3 regions of the Klebsiella variicola genome follow, and region 3 is predicted to be linked to each of the others. Evidence: predicted binding sites of a transcription regulator. Region 3 holds the regulator's gene; each other region holds the start of a gene.
The links. The regulator PhoB, encoded in region 3, activates phosphate uptake and scavenging genes when phosphate is short. The targets are predictions, from matches to a motif close to CTGTCATAAAACTGNCNNAT.

Region 1: the regulator PhoB is predicted to act here: its motif matches at 3,731-3,750, upstream of glpT (glycerol-3-phosphate transporter).
Region 2: the regulator PhoB is predicted to act here: its motif matches at 2,210-2,229, upstream of uvrB (excinuclease ABC subunit UvrB).

The regions. Positions count from the first base shown of each region.
Region 1 is NZ_CP010523.2:1,550,236-1,555,490, reverse strand. It holds gene nrdB (class Ia ribonucleoside-diphosphate reductase subunit beta) at 1-460, shown strand, start outside; gene yfaE (class I ribonucleotide reductase maintenance protein YfaE) at 460-714, shown strand; gene glpQ (glycerophosphodiester phosphodiesterase) at 1,177-2,247, opposite strand; gene glpT (glycerol-3-phosphate transporter) at 2,257-3,603, opposite strand; gene glpA (anaerobic glycerol-3-phosphate dehydrogenase subunit A) at 3,875-5,255, shown strand, end outside.
Region 2 is NZ_CP010523.2:3,808,098-3,813,352, reverse strand. It holds gene bioC (malonyl-ACP O-methyltransferase BioC) at 1-370, shown strand, start outside; gene bioD (dethiobiotin synthase) at 363-1,085, shown strand; gene SP68_RS17850 (ABC transporter ATP-binding protein) at 1,027-1,749, opposite strand; partial or broken gene SP68_RS26785 (hypothetical protein) at 1,839-2,048, opposite strand; gene uvrB (excinuclease ABC subunit UvrB) at 2,460-4,481, shown strand; gene pmrB (two-component system sensor histidine kinase PmrB) at 4,732-5,255, opposite strand, start outside.
Region 3 is NZ_CP010523.2:4,317,134-4,322,388, reverse strand. It holds gene sbcC (exonuclease subunit SbcC) at 1-1,346, opposite strand, end outside; gene sbcD (exonuclease subunit SbcD) at 1,343-2,548, opposite strand; gene phoB (phosphate response regulator transcription factor PhoB) at 2,731-3,420, shown strand; gene phoR (phosphate regulon sensor histidine kinase PhoR) at 3,442-4,737, shown strand; gene SP68_RS28580 (hypothetical protein) at 4,818-5,159, opposite strand; gene brnQ (branched-chain amino acid transporter carrier protein BrnQ) at 5,151-5,255, shown strand, end outside.

The sequences.
Region 1 (5,255 bases), 2.8 Mb from region 3:
GATGGAAGGTAACGCCAAAATTATCCGCCTGATCGCTCGCGATGAAGCGCTGCACCTGACCGGCACCCAGCATATGTTGAACCTGCTGCGCTCCGGCAGCGACGATCCGGAGATGGCGGAAATCGCCGAAGAGTGCAAGCAGGAGTGCTATGACCTGTTCGTGCTGGCGGCGCAGCAGGAGAAAGAGTGGGCGGACTATCTGTTCCGCGACGGCTCGATGATCGGCCTGAACAAAGATATTCTCTGCCAGTACGTCGAGTACATCACCAATATCCGCATGCAGGCAGTGGGCCTTGATCTGCCATTCCAGACCCGCTCCAACCCAATCCCATGGATCAACACCTGGCTGGTCTCCGATAACGTCCAGGTGGCGCCGCAGGAAGTGGAAGTCAGCTCGTATCTCGTCGGCCAGATCGATTCTGAAGTCGATGCCGACGACCTGAGCAACTTCCAGCTGTAATGAAGCGGATTTTCCTGAAAATCTCTGACACTCGCCTTGAGTGTCAGGATGAACACCCTTCCCTGCTGGCGGCGCTGGAGTCGCATAATATCGATGTGGAATATCAGTGCCGCGAAGGCTATTGCGGTTCCTGCCGCACGCGTCTGGTTTCCGGCCAGGTTGACTGGCTGACCGAGCCGCTGGCCTTTATCCAGCCGGGGGAAATTTTGCCCTGCTGCTGCCGGGCGAAAGGCGATATTGAGATCGAGATGTAGTCTTGTCAGGTGGCGCTACGCTTACCTGACCTACAAAACCGCAGTTCGTAGATACTGTTATCGGTTTGCAACTTTTTCGCTTGAGAAAAACGTTTATCGCGTGTCGCTTCAGAGGATATTGCGCTCCCGGTTAATTTTTATGCAATATGTTTTCCGTGGCGCAGGGAGCGCACAGAGGGCGGCCAGTCGCCGCCGCCCTCTGTACTCCCGGGCTCTGGCCGCCAAAATCGCCACTTCGTGGTGCCTTCGACTTATCCCTGCAGGCTTCGGGTCGGGCCGAGGCAGCGTCCCTGCAAATCACGGCCCTCAGCCCGCATCCATGCGGGCTGCCCCGGCCTGCCGGGAACGTCTCAGCGATTTTGAGGCCACCAACACCGGCAGTTTCAGCCAGCATGGTGAATAAATTAAAGGCAGGCCGCACAGACCGTAGCCCGGGTAAGGCGTAGCCGCCACCCGGCTTTTTTAGCGTTTAGCGTTCAGAAACTGCACCGCTTTATCCGGGAAATCGGTAAACAAGCCGTCGACGCCCGCCTGGTGATACAGCAGGTCATAGAGCTGATTAACGTTAGTGGCGTACTCCGGCAGCTGATCCGCACGCACGGTGTACGGATGCACCTGCAGATGGCTGGCATGCGCCTCTTTCACCATCGCCGTCAGCTTCACCGCGCCCGGCTTCGAGCCTTCCGCCACCAGCATATGGTAATCCGGGCCAATACCGTCGGCGTACTGCGCAATCTGCGCCATCGCACCCGGCTGGAACATCCAGTCGTAGCTGTAGTTCACCCATTTGCCATCTGCCTGTTTCTGCTGGGTTTCATTCCAGTCGGTATAGGCGATGAGCTGCACCAGATTGAGATCCATGCCCATCTTCGGTTCCAGCTCATTTTTGATACGTTTGAGCTCGTTGGCGTCAAAGCACTGCAGATAAACCTTATCCTGCTTGCTGGTGTAGCCATATTCCTTCAGCACTTTCAGGGTACTGGCAGCAATATCTTTGCCTTCCTGATGGTGGAACCACGGCGCTTTGATTTCCGGGTAGATACCGATATTTTTACCCGTCGAATGGTTCAGCCCCTGGACAAACTCAATCTCTTCTTCAAAGGTATGAATGCGAAAATCGGATTTGCCCATCGGGAAACGCCCGGGATAGGTTTGGACGTTCTTACCATTTTTCGGCTCAAAACCTTCGGTAAACTTCAACGACTTAATCTCGGCCAGGGTAAAGTCGATGGCGTAGAAACGGCCATCTTTACGCGCCCGCTGCGGGAAACGCTGCGCAACGTCAGTCACCCGATCGAGATAATGGTCGTGTAACACCACCAGCCGGTCGTCTTTGGTCATCACCAGATCTTGCTCAAGGTAATCCGCCCCCTGAGCGTAAGCCATCGCTTTCGCCGGCAGGGTATGTTCCGGCAGATACCCGCTGGCGCCGCGGTGGGCGATGACCATTTTCTCCGCTGCGACAGCGCTGAAGCACAGTGCCGAACTGGCCAAAATCATGCCGCTCATTAGCGCGGTGAGTTTCATGTTCATCGTCGCTCCTTAGGCTTGTTTCAGTTGTTGATGATGACGACGCTCGCCAAGCATCACGATAACCAGCAGGATAACCGCCAGCACGCTGCCGCCGATCATCACCATGAAGCCGCCGTCCCAGCCGAAGAAATCGACGGTGTAGCCAACGATGGCGCTCGCCGCCACGGAACCGCCAAGATAGCCAAACAGGCCGGTGAAGCCCGCGGCGGTACCGGCGGCTTTTTTCGGCGCCAGCTCGAGGGCATGCAGACCGATCAGCATCACCGGGCCGTAGATCAGGAAGCCGATAATAATCATACAGGCCATATCGACGCCCGGATTGCCCGGCGGATTGAGCCAGTAAACGACAGTGGCGATGGTCACCAGGGTCATAAAGAACACGCCGGTCGCGCCGCGGTTGCCTTTAAACACTTTGTCCGACATCCAGCCGCACAGCAGCGTGCCCGGGATCCCCGCGTACTCATAGAGGAAGTAGGCCCAGGAGGATTTATCGAGCGCGAAGTGTTTGACCTCTTTCAGGTAGGTCGGCGACCAGTCGAGAATGCCGTAGCGCAGCAGATAAACGAAGACGTTAGCGATAGCGATGTACCACAGCAGCTTGTTCGGCAGAATGTACTGCATAAAGATCTGCTTCGCCGTCAGCTCTTCTTCGTGCTTTTCACTATAGTCATCCGGATAGTCGTTTTTATACTCTTCGATCGGCGGCAGACCGCAGGACTGCGGGGTATCGCGCATCATCGCGAAGGCAAAAATCGCCAGCAGGATCGCGCCGAAAGCCGGCATATACAGCGCCGCGTGCCAGTCGTTAAACCACGCCATCCCCAGCAGGAACAGCAGCGGCGGAATACCGCCGCCGACGTTATGCGCGCAGTTCCACACCGAGACAATCCCACCGCGCTCTTTCTGCGACCACCAGTGCACCATGGTCCGGCCGCACGGCGGCCAGCCCATCCCCTGGAACCATCCGCAAAGAAACAGCAATACGAACATGATCATGATGCTGGAAGTCGCCCACGGTACAAAGCCCATCACCAGCATCACCAGCGCGGCGAGGATCAAGCCGGCCGGCAGGAAAATGCGCGGATTCGAGCGGTCAGAGACCGAGCCCATGATGAATTTCGAAAATCCGTAGGCGATGGAGATGCCGGAAAGGGCGAAACCGAGGTCGCCACGGGAGAAGCCCTGCTCAATCAGATAAGGCATCGCCAGGGCAAAGTTCTTACGAACCAGATAGTAAGCGGCATAACCAAAAAAGATGCCAATGAAAATCTGCCAGCGTAATCGACGATACAGCGGGTCGATCTCCGCTGCTGGCAAACGCGCTTTATGCGCGGCGGGTTTAAAAATACTTAACATATCAGCCTCCGTGGCCCTTGCGGTTTTCTACTGACGTCACGACAAAATCCCAGATTAATCACCAACTTCAAATATGGTCGCGATGGTAGGCAATACGTAGAGTTGATACTGTGAAACATCGCACAATTTGTTACAGAAATATGACAAAACGTTCTAATGTGAGCACGAAATCACATAACACGCTCAAATAACGCGCGAATATGCTCGAAATCAAACAATAACCTTATGAATTGTGGCTAAATGGCGTTAAACGAAAGCAGAGGAGCTGAAGATGACGGGACGTCTTGATAGCGAGGTCATTATCATCGGCGGCGGAGCAACCGGCGCCGGTATCGCCCGCGACTGCGCCCGGCGCGGATTACGCACGCTGCTCATTGAGCGCCATGATATCGCCACCGGGGCCACCGGCCGTAATCATGGACTGCTGCACAGCGGCGCCCGCTATGCGGTGACCGACAACGAATCCGCCCGCGAATGCATCAGTGAGAACCGCATCCTGCGCCGCATCGCCCGCCACTGCATTGAACCGACCAATGGGCTGTTTATCACCCTGCCTGAAGATGACATGGCCTGGCAGCAAACCTTTATCGACGCCTGTCAGCAGGCTGGCATAGAGGCCACGCCGCTCTCGCCGCAGGACGCGCTGCGCCAGGAGCCCGCCGTCAACCCGACGCTGCTGGGCGCAGTGCAGGTCCCGGACGGCACCATCGACCCGTTTCGCCTCACCGCAGCCAATATGCTCGACGCCCGCGAACACGGCGCGCAGATCCTTACCGGCTGCGAAGTAACAGGCCTGCTGCGCCAGGGCGATCGCGTCTGCGGCGTCCAGGTATATGACCGTCAACTTCACCAGGCCCGCACGCTGTACGCCGGGGTGGTGGTTAACGCCGCCGGGATCTGGGGGCAGCGCATTGCGGAATATGCCGACCTGCGCATCACCATGTTCCCGGCGAAGGGATCGCTGTTGATCCTCGACCACCGGATTAACAACCTGGTGATCAACCGCTGCCGTAAGCCGGCCGACGCCGATATTCTGGTGCCCGGGGATACCATCTCGCTGATCGGCACCACCTCAATGCATATTCCTTATGACGACATTGACGACAACCGGGTAACGACGGCGGAAGTCGATACCCTGCTGCGCGAAGGCGAAAAGCTGGCGCCGATCATGGGCCGCACCCGGATCCTCCGCGCCTACTCCGGCGTCCGCCCGCTGGTGGCCAGCGATAACGATCCCAGCGGGCGCAGCGTCAGCCGCGGCATCGTCCTGCTCGACCATGCCCAGCGTGACGGTATGGAAGGCTTCATTACTATCACCGGCGGCAAGCTGATGACCTATCGCCTGATGGCCGAGTGGGCCACCGACGCCGTCTGTCGTAAGCTGGGAAACACCACCCCCTGTAGCACGGCCGAGACCCCGCTGCCCGGTTCACAGGAGCCAACGGAAAGTACCCTGCAAAAAATTATCTCCCTCCCCACCCCGCTGCGCGGCTCGGCCGTCTACCGTCACGGCGATCGCACTCCGGCCTGGCTTGGCGACAGCCGCCAGCACCGTAGCCTGGTCTGCGAATGCGAAGCCGTTACCGCTGGCGAAGTGAAATACGCGGTGGAAAATCTGGCGGTCAACACCCTCCTCGACCTGCGCCGCCGCA
Region 2 (5,255 bases), 510 kb from region 3:
GGTGCGGCCCGGCGGGCGGGTGGCGTTTACCACGCTGCTGGCCGGATCGCTGCCGGAGCTCAATCAGGCGTGGCAGGCTATCGACGACCGGCCACATGCCAACCGTTTTCTCAGCGAACCGGCGGTAAGGGCCGCACTGAGCGGCCTGCGCGCCGAAGGCGTCGTTCATCAGATTAGCCTGCCGTTCGCCGATGCGCTGAGCGCTATGCGCTCCCTGAAGGGCATCGGCGCTACCCATTTGCACCAGGGGAGGGCATCCGCCCCGCTTGGCCGCGGCAAACTGCGCGAACTGCAGCTGGCCTGGCCGCAACAGCAGGGTATCTGCCCGCTGACGTATTATCTTTTTACAGGAGTCATTGAACGTGACTAAACGTTTTTTCGTCACCGGAACCGATACTGAAGTCGGGAAAACGGTCGCCAGCAGCGCACTGCTGCAGGCGGCGAACCAGTTGGGTTTTAACACCGCCGGCTATAAACCGGTGGCTTCCGGTAGCGACCTGACCGCACAAGGGTTACGCAATGAAGATGCGCTGGCCCTGCAGCGTAATAGCCGGGTGGCGCTGAGCTATGAACAGGTCAACCCTTATACTTTTGCCGAACCGACCTCGCCGCATATTATTAGCGCCGATGAGGGGCGACCGATTGCCGCGACGACGCTTTCCAGCGGCTTACGCGAACTGGAGCGCCTGGCTGACTGGGTACTGGTGGAAGGGGCCGGCGGCTGGTTTACGCCGCTCTCGGACACCCTGACCTTCGCCGACTGGGCGCAGCAGGAGCAGCTGCCGGTGATTCTGGTGGTGGGGGTCAAGCTCGGCTGTATCAACCATGCGATGCTTACCGCCCAGGCGGTGCGCCAGGCGGGGCTGCCGCTGGCGGGCTGGATCGCCAATGACGTGCAGCCGCCGGGCAAGCGCCATGGCGAATATCTGGCGACGCTGAAAAACCGGTTGGCCGTGCCGTTTCTTGGCGAAATACCGTGGCTTGTCGATATCGCGCAGCGCGACGATCTCGGCCAGTATCTGGATCTCAGCGCGCTGGATCTGGCGTCATCCACTGCGCCAGCAGCGGTTCATCCAGCGCCATAATATCGCCCTCGGCGACATTACGCCCCCGGTGAAGGACACAGAACCGATCCGCCACCCGGCGGATAAAGGGCAGGTGCTGCTCGGCGAGCAGCACCGTCAGACCGATATCGCGATTTAACCGCAGCAGCAATTCCGCCAGCTTTTGCAGGCAGCGCGGCCCTGCGCCGCGTGAGGGTTCGTCAAGGATCAGCAGTCGTGGCTGGACGATCAGCGCCCTGGCCAGCGCCAGCTGGTACTGATCGTCGGCGCTTAGCGAAGCGCCTTTGCGCTGCCGTAGCGCATAGAGTTCGGGAAAATGGTCATAAATTTCGCCGCCGCTGGCGTTAGCCCCGGGTTTCCCGGCCGCCAGGGCAATATGCAGGTTCTCTTCCACGCTGAGCTGGGAAAAGATGCGTTTATCCTGCGGCACGTAGCCGATGCCGATGGCGCTGCGCGACTGAGCGGACAGGGGGGTGAGATCGCACGGCGGGGCGCCAATGTCATGCCAGGTCATCCGACCGCTGGCCACCGGCAGATGGCCGGCAATGCAGTTGACCAGGGTGGTTTTTCCCATTCCCTCGCGTCCCAGTACGCCAATGCACTCTCCCGGGCGTAGTTCAAGATCGACATTCCACAGCGAGTGCTGATTACCGTAAAAATGATTTACTGCCTGTAAATTCAACATGGACGTTTTCTCCTTATCCTGGCGTCAGGGCGACAGAAAGATGCTGCAAAACTCTTGCCAGGAAAAAGAACGCTCGGAAAAAACCGCGAAACGCCGACACCATCGGGCATAGTCAGCGCGGGCGCTGCACTTTTCCGGTGCCCGACGCTAAAGGGTGGTGCAAAAAGCAGCAAAAATCGAGCGGCTTTAAACGGATAGTTATCAAAAATAGTTCGATAAAAATTTTTCGCCGCACGGTTTACAGCGAAAGTCGATTTGCGCCGGGCGGCGGCGGTCTTGGGCTGCAGACAGTTATCCACTATTCCTGTGGATAACCTTGTGCATTAGAGTTAGAAAACCTGCGGTAAGCTAGAGCGTACGCGGCCTGCGGCTGAATTGGCGCGAAAGGCGTCTTTTCGTTAAAGCACTTAAATATCAGCGTGTTATATAAAATCAATGGGTGTAAGAAAAGCGTCATCTACTGCCATAAAACTTTCACCCGTCCGCTTGACAAATGTTAAAAGGTAAAAATTTCTGGGGATAACCCTGCCGGCCGGAGGATTATTCCACCCGGCGCGCGTTTTATGCGCACCATGGCGCCGAAATAAGCCGTTTACTGACGCTATCATAGTAATGTACTGTTTAAATATCCAGTATAATTTGTTGGCAAAAAATGGCCCGGAGGGTAGAATTAAACACCGGCCGCTAAATCCATCTTCAGGTTTTGATCAATGAGTAAATCGTTTGTTCTGCATTCCGCCTTTCGCCCCTCCGGAGACCAACCGGAAGCCATCCGCCGCCTGGAAGAGGGGCTGGAGGATGGGCTCGCGCATCAAACGCTGCTGGGGGTCACCGGCTCCGGTAAAACCTTCACCATCGCCAACGTGATTGCCGACCTGCAGCGGCCGACGATGGTGCTGGCGCCAAACAAAACCCTGGCGGCCCAGCTCTATGGCGAGATGAAAGAGTTTTTCCCGGAGAATGCCGTCGAGTATTTCGTCTCCTACTACGATTACTATCAGCCGGAAGCCTACGTCCCCAGCTCAGATACCTTCATTGAGAAGGACGCCTCGGTAAACGAACATATCGAGCAGATGCGCTTGTCGGCGACCAAAGCGCTGCTCGAGCGGCGCGACGTGGTGGTAGTGGCGTCAGTCTCGGCTATCTACGGCCTCGGCGACCCGGACCTGTACCTGAAGATGATGCTGCACCTGACGGTCGGGATGCTGATTGACCAGCGCGCTATCCTGCGCCGTCTGGCCGAACTGCAGTATACCCGCAACGATCAGGCCTTCCAGCGCGGCACCTTTCGCGTGCGCGGCGAGGTGATCGACGTCTTCCCGGCGGAATCCGACGATATCGCGCTGCGCATTGAGCTGTTTGATGAAGAGGTCGAGCGCCTGTCGCTGTTCGACCCGCTCACCGGCCACGTGGAATCGACGGTGCCGCGCTACACCATTTATCCCAAGACCCACTACGTGACGCCGCGGGAACGCATCGTCCAGGCGATGGAAGAGATCAAGCTGGAGCTGGCGGAGCGGCGCAAGGTTCTGCTGGCCAACAACAAGCTTCTGGAAGAGCAGCGCTTAACCCAGCGTACCCAGTTCGACCTCGAAATGATGAACGAGCTGGGCTACTGCTCGGGCATTGAAAACTACTCGCGCTTCCTTTCCGGTCGCGGGCCCGGCGAGCCGCCGCCCACTCTGTTTGACTATCTGCCGGCAGACGGTCTGCTGGTGATAGACGAATCCCACGTTACGGTGCCGCAGATCGGCGGTATGTACCGGGGCGACCGGGCGCGCAAAGAGACGCTGGTGGAGTACGGTTTCCGCCTGCCGTCGGCGCTGGATAACCGGCCGATGAAGTTTGAAGAATTTGAAGCGCTGGCCCCGCAAACCATCTACGTCTCGGCAACCCCCGGCGCCTACGAGCTGGATAAATCCGGCGGCGAAGTGGTGGATCAGGTGGTGCGGCCGACCGGTCTGCTTGACCCGATCATCGAAGTGCGGCCGGTAGCCACCCAGGTAGACGATCTGTTGTCAGAGATCCGCCTGCGCACGGCCATCAACGAGCGCGTGCTGGTGACCACCCTCACTAAGCGGATGGCGGAGGATTTAACCGAGTATCTTGAGGAGCACGGCGAGCGGGTGCGCTATCTGCACTCGGATATCGACACCGTCGAGCGCATGGAGATTATCCGCGACCTGCGCCTTGGCGAGTTTGACGTGCTGGTAGGGATCAACCTGCTGCGTGAGGGGCTGGATATGCCGGAGGTGTCGCTGGTGGCGATCCTGGATGCCGATAAAGAGGGCTTCCTGCGCTCCGAACGCTCGCTTATCCAGACCATCGGCCGCGCGGCGCGAAACATCAACGGCAAGGCCATCCTTTACGGCGATAAGATCACCCCTTCCATGGCCAAAGCCATTGGCGAGACCGAGCGTCGACGGGAGAAACAGCAGCGTTATAACGAAGAGCATGGCATCGTACCGCAGGGCCTCAACAAGAAAGTGGTGGATATCCTGCAGTTGGGCCAGGGCCTGGCGAAAACTAAAGCCAAAGGGCGCGGTAAAGCGAAGGCCGTTGAGCCTGCCGGGCTTAGCGCCGTGGAGATGACGCCAAAAGCGCTGCAGCAGAAGATCCACGAGCTGGAAGGGCAGATGATGCAGCACGCCCAGAACCTCGAGTTCGAAGAGGCGGCGCAAATTCGCGACCAGTTGCATCAGCTGCGCGAGCTGTTTATCGCCGCCTCCTGAGTCCCGGCGCATACTGCCGGAGTGGGCGTGTGGGGCGTAGTGAAGGCGGGACGCTTCTCTCATTGTCCCGCTACCAGATAGCAAACCTTTGAGAAGAAAAAAGGCCGCATTGCGGCCTTCTTAATGTTTGCTTAATCTCGCCAGGCGACACTAACCTCCCCATGATGAGGATAGCGCCCATGCAAAAAATCAACTTCCGTGAATATCTGGCGGTCGCCACCGCCCTGGTTATTATTGTTGCCTTTTTCCATCAGTGGGTACTGACGTTCTGACCCGCGCGCCGCGGGAATAACACCCACGCGCGGACGCCGGGCCCCGGCTGGCGGTTGTGCAGGAAGAACTGGGCGTCATGCAGCTGAGCAATGCGCGTGACGATGCTCAGTCCGAGGCCTATGCCGCCGTAGCGACTGTCCATGCGCACAAACGCTTTACTGAGTTCGCCGCTTTTCGCCTCATCAATCCCTGGGCCTTCATCTTCCACCGCCATCACCGGCATCAGGCCCGCTTTCACCGACACGCGGATAGTTGACCCTTCCGGGCTGTAGCGGTGAGCATTCTCCACCAGATTGCGCAGGATCACACGGATTAACGTCGCGTCGCCAGAGACGATGGCCTCGCTTTCGACATCCGTCAGCAGCAGCCGCTGCTGACGCTGCGCCAGCATGGTCTCCAGCTCATCCTGCAGCGGTTTGACCACGTCATCCAGCAGCAGCACCTGCTGATAGCTGCCGGCGGAAAAAGACTGTCCGACGCGCGCCAGCTGCAGCAGCTGCG
Region 3 (5,255 bases):
ATGTTCTCGGCGCTCTGCCGCAGGCGTTTGTGCAACTGCTGATGCTGTTCATGCAGGGAGAGCAGCCGCTGGCGCAGCGGCCGCGATTGCGTTTGCTGCGCCATCGCCGCCGCGACTTCCTCTGCGGACAATGACAGGGAGCTGGCCGGCAGAGCGCTGAGTTTCTGGCGCAGCGCGGCCAGGCGGGTGGTCTGAGCCGTTAACTGCTGTTTATCGCGCGCCAGTTGCGAGAATTGCGCCCGCCAGCCGGCAATCTCCTGGCCCCATAAGCGGAATCGGTCATGGGCCGCCAGCCACTGCGCCAGGTCCGTCAGTTCAGCCTGACGCTGCTGCTGAGCGTGCAGGGCGCTGCGGCGGATGCGCGCGCGCTGCGCGGTGCAGGCAAGTAAGCGAGCATTTACTTCGTTGATCCGTTGCCGGGTTTGCGCCAGACCTGCCACCTGTTCCTGCTGACGCTCCCACAGGGGGCGCAGCTGGGCGGCCGGCTGCGCCAGCTCAAGCTTCGCCAGCGCCGGGGCGGCGTCGGTCAGCGCCTGGCGGGCCTGCTGTTGCCGGCTAACCGCCTGCTGGTGCTGCTGCGCCAGCTCGTCGCAGCGCGTCAGCCACTGAAGCTGCTGTTGCTGGTTTTGCTGCTGCGTTAGCAGGGTTTTTTCTTCGTCAGTGAGTACCTGCAAACTTTCCTGCAGCGCCTGCTGCTGCGCTTCCGTCAGCAGAACGATGCCCGCCGCCTGGGCTTCGAACTTCTCCAGCGCGTGGCGAGCGGCTTTGTGCTGTTCGTAGACCATGGCCGAAATCTGGCCGTAGATTTCCGTGCCGGTCAGCTCCTCCAGCAGCTCCGCGCGATCGCTCGGCTTCGCGTTCAGGAAGGCGGCAAATTGTCCCTGGGAAAGCAGCATCGAGCGGGTGAAACGGCCATAGTCGAGCCCGGTGAGCGTCGCGGTTTGCTCCAGTTTGTCCGAGACCTTATCGGCGAGGATTTTGCCGTCGGCGCAGCGTGCCAGCTCGACGCGGGGCGCCTGCAGATTGCCATCCGGTTGGTTGCGTGCCCGGTTCTGGCTCCAGAAAGCGCGGTAGGCGGTGCCTTTGACTTCAAACTCGACTTCCGCCAGACATTCGGCGGTATCGCGGGTCATCAGGTCATTTTGCGACTGGGAAACTTTATTCAGGCGCGGCGTCTCGTGATAAAGCGCCAGGCAAATGGCATCGAGCAGGGTGGTTTTGCCGGCGCCGGTGGCGCCGGTAATGGCGAACAGGCCGTTGCTGACGAACGGCTCGGCGGTAAAGTCTATCTTCCATTCACCCTTCAGGGAGTTGAGGTTTTTCAGACGCAGACTGAGGATTTTCATGCGTTTTCGTCCTCCGCGGTGAGCGTATGCAGCGTATGGGTGAACAGCTCGTGCAGCCGGGCGCGCTTGTCATCGTCAATCTCGGTCAGCGCCAGCCGGCGCTCGAACACCTCTTCCACCTTCAGTTCGCTAAGGGTCTCCCGCTGGGCGTTGAGCAATATTTTCTCGCGCTGCTCGCGGCTGCGTCGTACCAGCAACACTTCCACCGGCAGATCCTCCGTCAGCGCCTGAATATGACGCTGAATATCGTGCAGGTAGTCCTCGGTGGTAATTTCGATATCCAGCCACACCGGCGGGTCCTGCTCGACGCCGCGCCACTGCTCCAGCTGGGCGGTGATGGCGGCCAGATCGCCTTTGATCACTGCCAGCGGCTGGGTCACGGGCACCTCCAGGGTTTCCACGGCGCTGAGGCGCCCGTCGTTAAAACTCACCAGGTGCACCGATTTGGCTTTGCCGGTTTCATCGAAGCTCAGCGGCAGCGGCGAGCCGCTGTAGCGGATGTGCTCGCAGCCACCGACCACCTGCGCCCGATGAATATGGCCCAGCGCAATGTAGTCGGCAGGCGGGAAGTGTTGCGCCGGAAAGGCATCCAGCGTGCCGATGTAAATGTCGCGGACGGCATCGCTTTTGCTGGCGCCGACGGTGGTCAGGTGGCCGCTGGCAATGATGGGCAGCGGCCGATCGCCGCGCAGCGCGCAGGCCTGCTGATACTGCTCCTGATAATAGTCGCTGATGGCCTGCAGTAGCTGTTGCTGTTTTTCCCGACCGGAGTGGCCGGCCTGACTGGTAACCAGCTCGCGGGGGCGTAAAAACGGCACCGGGCAAAAGATGGCGCCAGGGGTGCCGTCGCGCAACGGCAGCTCAATGGGCGCGTAGCCGGCGTTCGCCACCACGGTGGTGTGCAAAAAGGCGAGAATATCGCGGGACTCATTGAGCATCGCCACTGAATCGTGATTGCCCGCCAGCACCACCAGGCGACAGCCGGTCTGCTGCAACTGGACGACAAAACGGTTATACAGCTCGCGGGCATAGCTCGGCGGCGAGCCGGTATCAAAAATATCGCCAGCCACGATAATGGCGTCGACTTCATGCTCCTGCGCGCGGGCCAGCAGCCAGGTAAGAAAAGCGTCGTGTTCTGCCGCGCGGCTTTTGCTGTAAAAATTCTGGCCCAAATGCCAGTCGGAGGTGTGAAGGAGGCGCATAAATCTTCCCTAGCGAAAAAAGCATGGGCGGCAGTATATCATTTGTCGGCGCGGGGTAAGTCCGCGTCATGCTTCAAATTACCCGATCATCAGACCGTCATTTTTTTCATAAATCTGTCACAAAAGTGACGCATAATGACGCCGCACTTCTATACTGATGGCTAAAAAACACAGGGTAAATAATGGCGAGAAGAATTCTGGTCGTTGAAGATGAAGCTCCAATCCGCGAAATGGTCTGCTTTGTTCTGGAGCAAAATGGCTTTCAGCCCGTTGAGGCGGAAGATTATGACAGCGCGGTGAATCAACTCAATGAACCCTGGCCTGATTTGATTCTCCTTGACTGGATGCTGCCGGGTGGTTCGGGGCTGCAGTTTATTAAGTTGCTCAAGCGCGAGGCGATGACGCGGGATATCCCGGTTGTGATGCTGACCGCGCGTGGAGAAGAAGAGGATCGTGTTCGCGGCCTGGAGACCGGCGCGGACGACTACATTACCAAGCCTTTCTCACCGAAAGAACTGGTGGCGCGGATTAAAGCGGTGATGCGCCGTATTTCGCCGATGGCGGTGGAAGAGGTGATCGAAATGCAGGGTCTGAGCCTCGACCCTTCGTCGCATCGGGTGATGACCGGCGACAGTCCGCTGGACATGGGGCCGACGGAATTTAAATTATTGCACTTCTTTATGACCCATCCTGAGCGAGTGTACAGCCGCGAGCAGCTGCTGAACCACGTCTGGGGAACCAACGTCTATGTGGAAGACCGCACGGTGGACGTCCATATTCGCCGCCTGCGCAAAGCGCTGGAACACAGTGGCCATGATCGCATGGTGCAAACGGTTCGCGGCACGGGGTATCGTTTCTCCGCCCGTTTCTGAATTTTGACAGGAGTGTGACCCGTGCTGGAACGGCTGTCATGGAAAAGGCTGGCGCTGGAGCTCTTTTTAGCGTGTATTCCGGCCCTGATTCTGGGGGCGTTTGTGGGTCATCTGCCGTGGTTTTTACTGGCGGCAGTGACCGGTTTGCTGATCTGGCATTTCTGGAATTTGATGCGCCTGTCGTGGTGGTTGTGGGTGGATCGGAGCATGACTCCTCCGCCTGGACGCGGCAGCTGGGAGCCGCTGCTGTATGGTCTGCATCAGATGCAGATGCGTAATAAAAAGCGTCGACGCGAGCTGGGAAGCCTGATTAAACGCTTTCGCAGCGGGGCGGAATCGCTGCCGGATGCGGTTGTACTGACCACGGAAGAGGGGGCCATTTTCTGGTGTAATGGCCTGGCGCAGCAGATTTTAAACCTGCGCTGGCCGGACGACAGTGGCCAAAATATTCTCAACCTCCTGCGTTATCCCGAGTTCGCCAACTATCTGAAACAGCGTGATTTTTCTAAGCCACTCAACCTGGTGCTGAATAACGCTCGCCATCTGGAAATTCGCGTGATGCCTTACACCGATAAGCAGTGGCTGATGGTGGCGCGCGACGTGACGCAGATGCATCAGCTGGAAGGGGCGCGGCGGAACTTTTTCGCCAACGTCAGCCATGAACTGCGCACCCCGCTGACGGTGCTGCAGGGCTATCTGGAGATGATGCAGGAGCAGGTACTGGAGGGGGCGACGCGGGAAAAAGCCCTGCACACCATGCGAGAGCAAACTCAGCGTATGGAAGGGCTGGTGAAGCAGTTGCTGACGCTGTCGCGCATTGAAGCCGCGCCGGCGCTGGCGATGAATGACCGCATCGACGTGCCGATGATGCTGCGGGTGGTGGAGCGCGAGGCGCAAACTCTCAGCCAGGAGAAACAGACGCTGATCTTCACCGTTGACGAGCAGCTCAAGGTGCTGGGTAATGAGGAGCAACTGCGCAGCGCCATTTCCAATCTGGTCTATAACGCGGTGAACCACACCCCGCCGGGGACCGAAATTCGCGTCAGCTGGCAGCGGACCCCGCAGGGGGCGCTGTTCAGCGTCGAGGATAATGGGCCAGGCATTGCGCCAGAGCATATTCCCCGTTTGACCGAGCGTTTTTATCGGGTGGATAAAGCTCGCTCCCGGCAAACGGGGGGCAGCGGCCTGGGACTGGCGATCGTCAAACACGCGGTCAACCATCATGACAGCCGGCTGGAGATCGACAGCACGGTGGGCAAGGGAACCCGTTTTAGTTTCCTGCTCCCGGAACGATTAATTGCCAGAAACGACGCCTGATCGGCGTGCTGTCAGCTTATCTTGCCAATGACCAGCCCCGGCTGGTCATTTTCGTTGGCATCCCTTTTTTCCTCGCCTATTTAATGAACGCGTGCTGCTTTTTTGTTCGCATGATAAGCCACGGGTTTTCCATCAATATGGTAAATGATTCTGGTGTGGAACTGATAACCAGCATAATCATCTGCTTTTGCGATCGTGCCTTGCTTTAAAACGTTATAAGCGTTTAAATTGCGCCTGCGCAGTCGATGACAGACTGCTTTTGCGTGGTAATACCAAAAACAATTCTTTCCCACGCCGCTTCGGGAGCATATCTCGCTGAGTTTACCGGCAATGGCCGCTGTATCGTCCCTGAGAGGGGAGCGCGGTATTTTTCCATTTTTTACAACACCACATCCACAGGCAGTAATGAATTTATGACCCATCAGTTAAAATCTCGCGACATCATAGCGTTGGGCTTTATGACCTTCGCGTTGTTTGTTGGCGCAGGCAACATAATTTTCCCTCCGATGGTTGGCTTA